One region of the Monashia sp. HAY1-11D genome, then DNA from elsewhere that is predicted to be linked to it. Evidence: predicted binding sites of a transcription regulator. Region 1 holds the regulator's gene; the other holds the start of a gene.
What was found. The regulator HspR, encoded in region 1, represses chaperone genes until heat shock. The targets are predictions, from matches to a motif close to AAGTTGAGTCNNNNNGACTCAACTT.
Positions count from the first base shown of each region.

Region 2: the regulator HspR is predicted to act here: its motif matches at 2,422-2,446, upstream of AC1VM9_RS06925 (Hsp20/alpha crystallin family protein).

Region 1 covers NZ_CP200320.1:1,269,974-1,275,736, forward strand. Annotated here, with positions in the region: gene AC1VM9_RS05915 (ATP-binding protein) at 1-1,838, opposite strand, end outside; gene AC1VM9_RS05920 (heat shock protein transcriptional repressor HspR) at 2,137-2,589, opposite strand; gene AC1VM9_RS05925 (DnaJ C-terminal domain-containing protein) at 2,629-3,660, opposite strand; gene AC1VM9_RS05930 (nucleotide exchange factor GrpE) at 3,762-4,487, opposite strand; gene dnaK (molecular chaperone DnaK) at 4,484-5,763, opposite strand, start outside.
Region 2 covers NZ_CP200320.1:1,496,831-1,502,593, reverse strand. Annotated here, with positions in the region: gene AC1VM9_RS06935 (DNA polymerase IV) at 1-1,036, shown strand, start outside; gene AC1VM9_RS06930 (phosphatase PAP2 family protein) at 1,094-1,813, shown strand; gene AC1VM9_RS06925 (Hsp20/alpha crystallin family protein) at 1,908-2,369, opposite strand; gene AC1VM9_RS06920 (sugar ABC transporter permease) at 2,598-3,944, opposite strand; gene AC1VM9_RS06915 (ATP-binding cassette domain-containing protein) at 3,941-4,798, opposite strand; gene AC1VM9_RS06910 (ABC transporter substrate-binding protein) at 4,906-5,763, opposite strand, start outside.

The DNA of each region.
Region 1 (5,763 bases):
CGCACCGCCCGGAGCAGCTCGAGGCCGTCGAGGCGCGGCATCATGACGTCGGCGAGGACGAGGTCCGGCCGGCGGGACCTGGCCGTCGCCAGCGCCTCGACGCCGTCCCTGGCCGCCACGACCTCGTAGTCGTCCGCGAGTGCCTCGCTCAGGTAGGCGCGCATGTCGGCGTTGTCCTCGGCGAGCAGCAGGAGCGGGCGCCCACCCGGCTGCCGGGCGGGTCCCGACCCGGACGCGGTTCCGGCGTCGGGGCGCGCCGGCCGGCGGGCGCCGGGGCCGGGGTCGGGGTCGGCGTCGTCCGCGGTGTCGACGCCGTCCGGGGCCGACGCCACGGCGTCGGCGCCGGCGTCCCAGCCGTGCGCCTCGGCCAGGAAGGACTCGACGGTGCGCGGCGTGATCGAGGGGCTCGCCGGCGGGGAGCCCGCGGGCGGCCGACCCCAGGGGAGGTAGACGCCGAAGGTGCTGCCCATGCCCTCGACCGAGTCGACCCAGGCGTCGCCGCCGTGCAGCTCAGCGAGCTGGCGCACGAGGAACAGGCCGATGCCGGCGCCCTCGCGCGACCGGATGCCGTCGGTGCGGGGCAGCTGCCGGAACCGCTCGAAGACGGTGGCGAGGTCGTCGGTCGGGATGCCGATGCCGGAGTCGGTGACCAGCACCTCGAAGCCCTCGGGAAGCTCGTGCAGGGTGACCTGCACGCCGCCGGCGGGCGTGTACTTCAACGCGTTGGACAGCAGGTTGAGCACGATGCGCTCGACCATGTCCCGGTCGACCCACGCAGACCGGCCGAGGTCGGGGATGTCGGTCGTGAAGGTCAGGCCCACGCGGTGCACGGCCGGACGGAAGCTCGCGGCCAGCCCCCGGACGAGCTCGGCGACGTCGGTCTCGACGCGGTGCGGCTCGACCCGCCCGGCGTCCATGCGGGTCAGGTCGAGCAGCTGGTCGACGAGGACCTTCAGCCGGTCGGTGTTGCGCTCGACGAGCTCGAGGTGTGAGCGCACCGCCGCCGGCAGACCGGGCTCGCCGAGCGCGTCCTCGACCGGCCCGGCTATGAGCGTCAGCGGCGTGCGCAGCTCGTGGCTGATGTTGGCGAAGAAGGCGGTCTTGGCGGTGTCGAGCTCGGCGAGCGCCTCCACGCGGTGCCGCCCGGCGTCGAGACGGCGCACGCCCGCGAGCGCGGCGGCGACGTGCGACGCGCACAGCTCGACGTAGGCCTGCAGCTGCTCGTCCCAAGGCCGCCGGAGGTTGGCGGTGACGACGAGCGAGGCGCTGGCCCGCCTCCGGCCGGGCTCGACGACCGGCACGACGTGGACGCCCGGGTCCGGCGCGCTCGTGCCGTCTACCGGGCCCTCGATGAGCCCGACCGACGCGTGGTCCTCGACGTTCTCACGCATGATCTCGAGCGCGAGACGCTCGACGTCCTCGGCGGTGGCCGCACCGGCAAGGGCCGCCCCCAGCCGTGACACGACCGAGGCGCGGCGCTCGGCCAGCACCTTGCCGGTGGTCTCGGTGGCGATGTCGAGGACGCCGGCCACCTCGCCGTCCGGTCCGGTGACGACGCTGTAGGACCACGTGAAGTAGGCCTCCTCGAGGAAGCCGTTCCGGTCGACGACGAGCAGCTGGTCCTCGTCCCAGGAGGGGACGCGGGTGCGCGCCACCTCGGCCAGCCGCGGCGCGATCTGGTCCCACACCTCCGGCCACACGTCCCGCACCGGCAGGCCGAGCGCGGCGGGGTGCTTCGCCTCACCGAGCAGCACCCGGTAGGCGTCGTTGTAGACCATGAGCAGCTCGGGACCCCAGCACACGAGCATGGGGAAGCGCTGTGCGAGCGCGGTGTCCACGACCGCGACGACTCGGCCGGCCAGTCGTCCACGGGACCGAGGCCGGTGGCCGCCCAGTCGGTGGTGGCCATGAGGCGGCCGATCTCGGTGTCCGGCAGGGCGAGCCGGTGGCTGCGCCCGGGTGCCGCGAGGGTGGAGGACCGGTCGAGCCCGCCATCCGGCGTCATCGGGGCGTGCGGCTGGGACAACAGGAAGACCTCCACGTGGGCAGGGTGCAGTGCGCGCCCACACGGCTGGAGGCCCGGTCATCCTCGCACCTGCGCCGTGCGTTGCCAAACGACGTGCGCGAGGCGGCTGGTCAGCGCTCCGGGCGCCAGACGACCAGGGCCTGCGACGCGGGGGTGCGCGGCGGGCGCTGGCCGGGCCGCAGCGGGACGGCGTCCCCGCGCGGCCCGACGGCGAAGAAGCGCGCGCTCGCGTGGAGCGCGGCCTGGGTCTGCTCGAGCTCGGCGGCGAGCTCCTCGACCCGCGACCGCAGCGCCGTGACGTGGTTCTCGAGGTCGAGGATGCGCTGGATGCCCGCGAGCGACACGCCCTCCTGCGACAGCCGCTGCACCTCACGGAGCAGCTCGACGTCGCGGGTGCTGTAGCGCCGCCCGCCCCCGCGGGTGCGCGACGGCGTGACGAGGCCGAGGCGGTCGTACTGGCGCAGCGTCTGCGCGTGCATGCCGGCCAGCTCGGCGGCGACGGAGATGACGAAGACGGGCGCGTCGTCGTCGTGCCCGGCGGGGCGCGCGCTCCTGCGTGACATCGTCGGCACTCCCTTCCTCGTTCTCGTCGCCGGCCGGCCTCAGGCCCGCGCTCGGCGGAACAGGTCGGCCCTCGGGTCGTGGCCGTCCTCGGCCGCGGCCATGGTCTCGATCGCCGCGCGAGCCTCGTCGGTCAGGCGCTGCGGCACGACGACCTGGACCTTCGCGAGCAGGTCGCCGGTGTGCTCGCCGCGGCGGACGCCACGGCCCTTGACGCGCAGGACCCGGCCGCTCGGCGTGCCGGGCGCGATGCGCACCTTGACCTGCCCACCGTCGAGGGTCGGCACGGGGACCGTGGCCCCGAGCGCCGCCTCGGCGAAGGTGACGGGCAGGTCGACGGTGAGGTCGTCGCCGTCGCGGCCGAAGACCGGGTGCTTGTCGACGGAGACGGCGAGGATGAGGTCGCCCGCAGGCCCGCCGGCCTCGCCCTGGCGCCCCTTGCCCCGGAGGCGGATCTTCTGGCCGTCCTTGACGCCCGGAGGGATCCGCGCCGTGATGCGGCCGAGGTCGGGCGAGGAGAGCGTCACCGTGGAGCCCTCCACCGCGTCGCGGAAGCCGATCGTCGTCGAGGCCTGGACGTCGGCGCCCGGCCGCGGACCGGCCGTCGCGCCGTACCCGCCGTACTGCTGGCCGAAGCCGCCGGCACCACCCGGACCCGCGCCACCGAACATCTGGCCGAGGATGTCCTCGAGGTTCGGCTGGCCGGCACCCGCACCCCCGCCGCCGAAGCGGACACGGGTGCCGCCGGGACCGGCCGCACCGCCGAACGCCGAGAAGATGTCCTCGAAGCCGGCGCCCCCGCCGCCGGGACCGCCCGCGGTGAAGCGAGCACCCCCGTGCGACATGGCGCGGATGGCGTCGTACTCGCGGCGCTGCTCGGGGTCGGACAGGACGGCGTACGCCTCCCCGATCTCCTTGAAGCGCTCCTCGGCGCGGGTGTCGCCGACGTTGTGGTCCGGGTGCAGGTCGCGGGCCAGCTTGCGGTAGGCCTTCTTGACCGCGGCCGCGTCGGCGTCCTGGGGCACGCCGAGGATCGCGTAGAAGTCCTTCTCGAACCAGTCCTGGCTAGCCATGGCGCACCTGCCTCTCCTCCTGCGGCTGCTCGGTGGGACCTGCGGTCCTCACATCATCACGGATGCCGGCCGACGCGTGGGGCCTCGGCGCGGTGTGGCGCTCACGCGGGGTCGGCAACCGACACCCGCGCCGCGCGGACGACCCGGTCCCCGATGCGGTAGCCGGGCTGGAGCACCTGCACGACGGTCGTGCCCGACGCGCCGTCGGGCAGCTCGGCCTCGACGTGCATGAGCGCCTCGTGCACCGTCGGGTCGAACTCCTGGCCGGCCTCGCCGAGGCGCTCGACGCCGTACCGACCGAGGACCGCCTCGAGCTTGTCGGCGATGGCCGCGAACGGGCCGCTGGCGAGGTCGCCGGCCTGCCGCGCCATGTGGATGTCGTCGAGGACCGGCAGCAGCGACTCGACGACGCTGCCCACGGCGGTCGTGCGGATGACGTCGCGGTCGCGGTCGACACGCTTCTTGTAGTTGACGTACTCGGCCTGCAGCCGCTGGAGGTCGGCGAGGTAGGACGCGGCGAGCGCGTCCTCCTGCTCCAGCGCCTCACGCTCGTCGGCGCGCTCGGTGCCCGCTCCGTGGTCGAACTCGTCGTCCCCGCCGGGCTCGGACGACGCGCCCGGACCACCCTCGTAGTACGAGTGGTGGCCCCGCGAACCGGAGTCGGCCGCACCGGCGCCGGCCGCACCGGCGGCGCCGGAGGCGCCACCGGTGCCGGGGGTGCCGGCGGCCTGGCCGCCGGCACCCTGCGCGTCCGTCACCTCGGGGCCACCGGCGCCGGGCCGCACGGCCTCGGTCTCGGGGTTCGGGGTGCTGTTGGACTCGGTCACTTGGCTTCCCTTGCCTCGTCCTCGTCGACGACCTCGGCGTCCACCACGTCGTCGTCGGCCGCACCGGAGCCCGTCGGACCGGACTGGCCGCCGGTCGGACCCGTGCCGTCGGAGCCCGCCGCGCCGGCCGAGGCGGCGCTCGCCTGCTCCGACGCGTAGACCGCCTGGCCCATGGCCTGGGACTTGGTGTTGAGGTCCTCGATCTTGGCCTTGATGTCCTCGACCGTGGCCTCGGAGCCCTCGGCGATCGCGGCCTTGAGGTCGGCGAGCGACTCCTCCACCGGCGTCTTGACGTCAGCCGGGATCTTGTCGCCGGACTCCTTGAGGAAGTTCTCGGTCGAGAAGACGAGCTGCTCGGCCTGGTTGCGCACCTCGGCCTGCTCCCGGCGCTGCCTGTCCTCCTCGGCGTGCGCCTCGGCGTCCTTGACCATGCGGTCGATCTCCTCCTTGGACAGGGCCGAGCCGCCGGTGATCGTCATCTTCTGCTCCTTGCCGGTGCCCTGGTCCTTGGCACTGACGTTGACGATGCCGTTGGCGTCGATGTCGAAGGTGACCTCGATCTTCGGCACGCCGCGCGGTGCCGGCGCGATGCCGGTCAGCTCGAAGGTGCCGAGCGACTTGTTGTGCTGGGCGATCTCGCGCTCACCCTGGAAGACCTGGATGAGGACCGACGGCTGGTTGTCGTCGGCGGTGCTGAAGATCTCCGAGCGCTTCGTCGGGATGGCCGTGTTGCGCTCGATGAGCTTGGTGAACAGGCCGCCCTTGGTCTCGATGCCGAGCGACAGCGGCGTGACGTCGATGAGCAGGACGTCCTTGCGCTCGCCCTTGAGGACGCCGGCCTGCAGGGAGGCACCCATCGCGACGACCTCGTCGGGGTTGACGCCCTTGTTCGGCTCCTTGGCGGTCAGCTCCTTGACGAGGTTGCTCACCGCCGGCATGCGGGTCGAGCCACCCACGAGGACGACGTGGTCGATGTCGGACACCTTGATGCCGGCGTCCTCGATGACCTTGTGGAACGGGGCCTTCGTGCGGTCGAGCAGCTGCTTGGTCATCTGCTCGAACTGGGCGCGCGTCACCGTCTCGTCGAGGTGGATCGGGCCCTCGGGCGTCATCGAGATGTACTGCGCCGAGATGTTCGTGGAGGTCGCGGTCGACAGCTCCTTCTTGGCGCGCTCGGCCTCGTCGCGGAGGCGCTGCATCGCGATCTTGTCCTTGGACAGGTCCTGGCCGGTCTTGTTCTTCACCTGCGTGATGAGGTGCTGGACGATGACGTCGT
Region 2 (5,763 bases), 230 kb from region 1:
GTTCATCGCGGCGGTCGAGGTGCTGCGACGCCCCGAGCTCGCCGGCCGGCCGGTCATCGTCGGCGGCCGTGGCGACCCCACGGAGCGGGCCGTCGTCTCGACGGCCAGCTACGAGGCACGCCGGTACGGCGTGGGGTCGGGCATGGCGCTGCGGATCGCGGCGCGCAAGGTGCCCGACGCCGTCATCCTGCCGGTCGACGCCGAGGCCTACACCGAGGCTTCCGGACGGGTCATGGACGCGCTGCGCTCGCTCGGGGTCGTTGTCGAGGTCCTCGGCTGGGACGAGGCGTTCCTCGGGGTCGAGACCGACGATCCCGAGGCGTTCGCCGGCCTGGTGCGCCAGACCGTGCTCGAGGCCACCGAGCTGCACTGCTCCGTCGGCATCGGCGACAACAAGGTGCGGGCCAAGATCGCGACCGGGTTCGGCAAGCCACGCGGCGTCTTCCGCCTCACGAGGGACAACTGGTTCGAGGTCATGGGGGACCGGCCGGTCATCGACCTGTGGGGCGTCGGGTCGCGGGTGTCGAAGCGGCTCGCCGCGCTCGGCCTCGACACGGTGCGCTCCCTGGCCGAGGCCGACGAGTCCGCCCTCGTCGGCGAGTTCGGCCCGCGCATGGGGGTCTGGTACCACCAGCTCGGCCGCGGCCTGGGGTCCGCGGTCGTCGACGACAGCCCATGGGTCGCCCGAGGCCACAGCCGCGAGACGACGTACCAGCAGAACCTGACGACGCCGGCCGAGGTGCAGGAGGCCGTCCGCGTGCTCGCCGCCCAGGTGTTCGCGGACACCGTCAAGGAGGGGCGACCGGTCTTCCGGGTCACCCTCAAGGTGCGGTATGCACCGTTCTTCACGCAGACGAAGGCCCGCAAGCTGGCGGCCCCGACGACCGACGTCGCCGACGTCGTCGCGGCCGCCGTCGAGCTCGCCGGTCGCCTCGACCCGGACCGCGAGGTGCGCCTGCTGGGGGTCCGGGCCGAGCTGGTCATGCCCGAGGAGGGCGACCCCGTCGAACGCACGCCGATCCGCGGTCGCCTCTGACGCCGCGCGACGAGCAGTGGCAGGACGCTGTCAGGTTCGTGGCCTACGGTCGTGCGCATGTCTTTGCGCGCGAGCAGCCCTGCCGAGGCCGGACGCCGGGTGGGCGGGTCGCGCCTGCTGCTGGCGGTCGTCGGCTGCGCGGTCGTCGTGGCGCTGCTCGCGGTCGTCCGCGACCCGCTCTACACGTGGACGGCTCACCTCGGTGACTCGCTGCCCGGCCCGGTCGGTGCCCTCGTGGAGGTCGCGGGCGAGCTCGGCATCCTCGTGCTCCTCAGCGCGGCCGGTCTGCTGGCCTGGCGCGCGCGGTCACGGGGGCTCGAGCACGTCGCCGTCGCGGTCGGCGCAGGCCTCAGCGTCGTCGGGGCGTACGCGCTGAGCGAGCTGGTCAAGGCCGTCGTCCGGGAGGAACGACCCTGCCGCACCCTCGCGGTGCACCCGCTCGCGGCCTGCCCAGCGGTGGGCGACTACTCGTGGCCGAGCAACCACGCCGTCATCGCCGCGGCGCTCGCGACGGCCGTCGTCGTCATGGTGCCCGTGTGGTGGCGGTTCGCCGCCCCCGTCGCCCTCACCGTCGCCGTCGCGCGGGTCCTGACCGGGGCGCACTACTGGCACGACGTCGTGACGGGCCTGGCCGTGGGCGTCCTCGTCGTGTGGTTCGCCACCTGGGCGCTCGTGCCCTGGCTGCACGATCGCCTCGAGGCCTGGGTCACGGCCTCGGCCCCCGACCCGGTGCGTCGTCTCGTCGGGGCGCCGGTGCACGACCGGGCCGACGCCTGAGGGTCCCGTGCGAGGCGTCCGGCTCGGCGGCGCGGCCGCAGGCAGGCGATGGCCCCGGGCGGCCGTCCACCCGGGGCCTCGTGCGTCGTGATGGTCAGCTCTCGGAGTCGGAGGACCCGCCCGACTCGATCGACTGGGTGCCACCGCCGTGCGAGACGGAGATCTTGCGCGGCTTGGCCTCCTCCGCGACCGGGATCACCAGGGTGAGGACGCCGTCACGGTAGTCCGCCTCGATGCGGTCGAGCGCGAGCCCGCGACCGAGCGACAGCTGGCGGGCGAAGGTGCCCGTCGGGCGCTCCCGCGAGAGCCACTGCGCGCCCTCGACCTCGGGGGCCGGGCGCTCGGCCCGGACCGTGAGGGTGCGGTCCTCGACATCGATGTCGATGCTCGAGGGGTCGACGCCCGGCAGGTCGATGCGGGCCACGAAGTTCTCGCCGGACCGGTAGAGGTCCATCGGCATGACGGCGCCGGCACTCGAGCGCAGGCCGTCGGTGAAGAGACGGTCGAACGTGCGGTCGAAAGTGCTGCGGAACGGGTCGAAGGTGGTGGTGCTCATGTCAGTTCTCCTCGATGAACGGTGGCCGTATCTGATGGGCCAACGGTGACCTTTCTTGAGTGGTAACCGCTCAACTTCGTGCTGTGTTCCCGAGGATACGACGGGTTCCGCGCCAGCTCAAGAGGGCCCCGACGGCAGAGGGCCCGGCGGTGGTCTCCCACCTCCGGGCCCTCCTCCCGTCCCCGCCGACCGACCGTCGGCGAAGGTCCCTGGCGTGCCTGCGCGGCGTCAGGCGCGCCCGTGGGCCGCCCGGCTGCGCCGGCTCAGCGCATCCACCGTCACGGCGAGGAGCAGGACCGCGCCGGTGATCATGTACCGCTCCGGGGAGCCGAGGTTGATGAGCGCGAGGCCGTTGCTGATCGACTGGATGACGAGGATGCCGAGCAGTGCCGCGTAGGCCGAGCCGCGCCCGCCGAAGAGGCTCGTCCCGCCGATGACCGCGGCCGCGATGGCGTTGAGATTGGTGTCGGCGCCCCCGCTGCTCTGGTTGGCCGCCGCGAGGCGGGCCGCCGCGAAGATGCCGCCGAGGGCCGCGAACGTCGAGCACAGCGCGAAGACGGTGAGGTAGGTGCGCCGCACGTCGATGCCGGCCCGACGGGCGGCCTCGACGTTGCCGCCGACCGCCATGACCGAGCGCCCCCAGCTCGTGCGCCGGATCGCGAAGTCCATGACGACGACCAACGCGAGGAACACGAGGAACATGACCGACACGCCGCGGTCCTGGTTGAGCACCGCGATGGGCGCGAGCAGGACGACCGCGAGGAAGGCGGCGCGGGCCACGACGAAGCCCACCGGCGTCGTCGACAGGCCGGCCGCGTCTCGCCGGGCGTTCGCGCGCAGCCTGCTCGCGGCGTAGGCCGCCACCACGAGCGCGGCCAGGACGTAGGCGACGACCGGCGGCAGGAAGGTCTGCTGGGCGAAGGTGACCAGTCCGGACTGGAAGGGCAGGTTGATCGAGCCGGTCTCGCCGAGGACCTTCAGCTGCAGCCCGAGGAAGCCGAGCAGACCGGCCAGGGTGATGACGAAGCTCGGCACCCCGAAGCGGGTGTAGACCGCGCCGTAGGCCAGGCCGATGACGGTGCCCGCGAGGATCGCCGCGACGATCGCGACGAGCGCCGGCCAGCCGCGCTCGACGGTCCCCACCGCCACGATCGCCGCCGCGAGGCCGCTGATCGAGCCGACGGACAGGTCGATCTCGCCGAGCAGCAGCACGAGGACGATGCCGATCGAGATCGTGCCGATCGCCGCGCTCTGGAGGGTCAGGTTGACGAGGTTGCGCGGGGACAGGAACGCGTCGTTGAGGCTCTGGAAGACCACCCAGATGATGACGAGGCCGACGACGACCGGTAGCGCGCCGAGGTCACCGCTGCGCAGCCTCGCGAAGAAGGCCCGGGCGGCACCTGCCACGCCGGCCTCGGCGATGAGCCGTTCGTCCTGCAGGTCGGCGGGCAGGGCGGCGGCCCGGGCGGCCGGTTGGGCCGGCGTCGCGTGGGCGGCATCCTCGGCCCGAGCGGCGAGGCCGGCGCCTGCCGGTGCGGTCGAGTCCCGCGTGGGGTCGGGGGTCGTCGTGCTCATGACTGCTCCTGCGGCTCGGGCTGCTCGGTGTGCTGGTCGGGCTCGGGGTGCCCGGCATGGGCCCGTCGCGAGGCGCGCTCGGACACCGCGTTGGTCGTGGCGCCCGTGATCGCGGCGATGATCTCCTGCACGCTCGTGCGGCTGACGTCGAACGTGCCGTTGTTGCGTCCGAGGCGCAGCACCGTGACACGGTCCGCGACGGCCATGACGTCGCTCATGTTGTGGCTGATGAGGATGACGCCGAGGCCGTTCTCGCGCAGGCGCTCGACGAGGTTGAGCACCTCGGCGGTCTGGGCGACGCCGAGGGCCGCGGTCGGCTCGTCGAGCATGACGACCTTGGGGTCGCCGAGCAGCGAGCGGGCGATCGCGACCGTCTGGCGCTGGCCGCCCGAGAGGCTCGCGACGGGGATGCGGACCGAGGGGATCCGCGCCGAGAGCTGGCGCAGCAGGCGCCAGCTCTCCTTCTCCATCGTCACCTCGTCGAGGGCCCGACCGCTGTGCAGCTCGCGGCCGAGGAACAGGTTCGCGACGACGTCGAGGTTGTCGCAGAGGGCGAGGTCCTGGAACACCGTCGCGATGCCGAGTCGCTGGGCCTCCGCCGGGGACGTGACGCTCGCCGGCGCGCCGGCGAACTCCATGGTGCCGGCATCGGGGGTGTAGACCCCGGCGATCGTCTTGACGAGGGTCGACTTGCCGGCGCCGTTGTCGCCGACGAGGGCGACGACCTCGCCCGGGTGGACGTCGAAGTCGATGTTCGACAGGGCCTGGACCGCGCCGAAGCGTTTGGAGATGCCGCGCAGCGAGAGCACGGCCGTCTGCGTCGGTGCAGGAGGCGGCGAGATGGTGGCGGTCATGGCCGTCCTTCGGTCGGTGAGGGATCGGGAGAGGGGGCGGGAGGGGAGCGGTCGGGCGGATGGACGGGGTGCGGGCGGCCCGGTCGGCGCCGCCCGCACCCCGTGCGTCAGCTGATGCCGGCAGCCGAGCAGGCGGCGGCGAAGCTGCCCGAGCAGATGTCGGCAGTCTTGTAGATGCCGTCCTTGACGACGGTGTCCTTGATCTTGTCCTTGGTGACGGCGATCGGGTCGAGGATCGTGGCCGCGATGCCCTTGAAGTCGCCGGACTTCTCCGGCGTCTCCTTGGCGGCCAGGGCGAGGGCGGCCTTGGCGGCGGCCTCGGCCTCGGGCTTGATCGGCTTGTAGATCGTCATGGCCTGGTCGCCGGACAGGATGCGCTGGATGGCGGCGAGCTCGGAGTCCTGGCCGGTCACCGGCGGCAGCGGGTTGACGCCGCCACCCTTGAGGGCCGCGATGGCGCCGCCGGCGGTACCGTCGTTGGCCGCGTAGACCCCGACGAGGCTGCCCTTGACCGCGGCGATCTGCCCCTCCATCCACTGCTGGGCCTTGTCGGGGCTCCAGTCCGGGGTGTCGTACTCGGCGGCGACCTTGAAGCCGCTGCCGTCGATGACGCTGTGGGCGCCCTTCTTGAAGTCGGCGGCGTTGGGGTCGGTCGGCGACCCGTTGATCATGACGAGGTCACCGGTGGTCTTGCCGCCCTTCTTGACCAGGTCGACGAGGGTCTGGGCCTGCAGCTTGCCGACGGTCTCGTTGTCGAACGAGACGTAGTAGTCGGCGCCGTCGATGAACCGGTCGTAGGCGACGACGGGGACGCCGCTGCTCTTGGCGCTGGCGACGACGGACGCCGCGGCCTTGCCGTCGACGGGGTCGAGCACGAGGACCGAGGCGCCCTGCGTCAGCGCGGCCTCGGCCTGCTGCTGCTGCTTGCTCGCGTCCTGGTCGGCGTTGCTGTAGATGACCTGGCA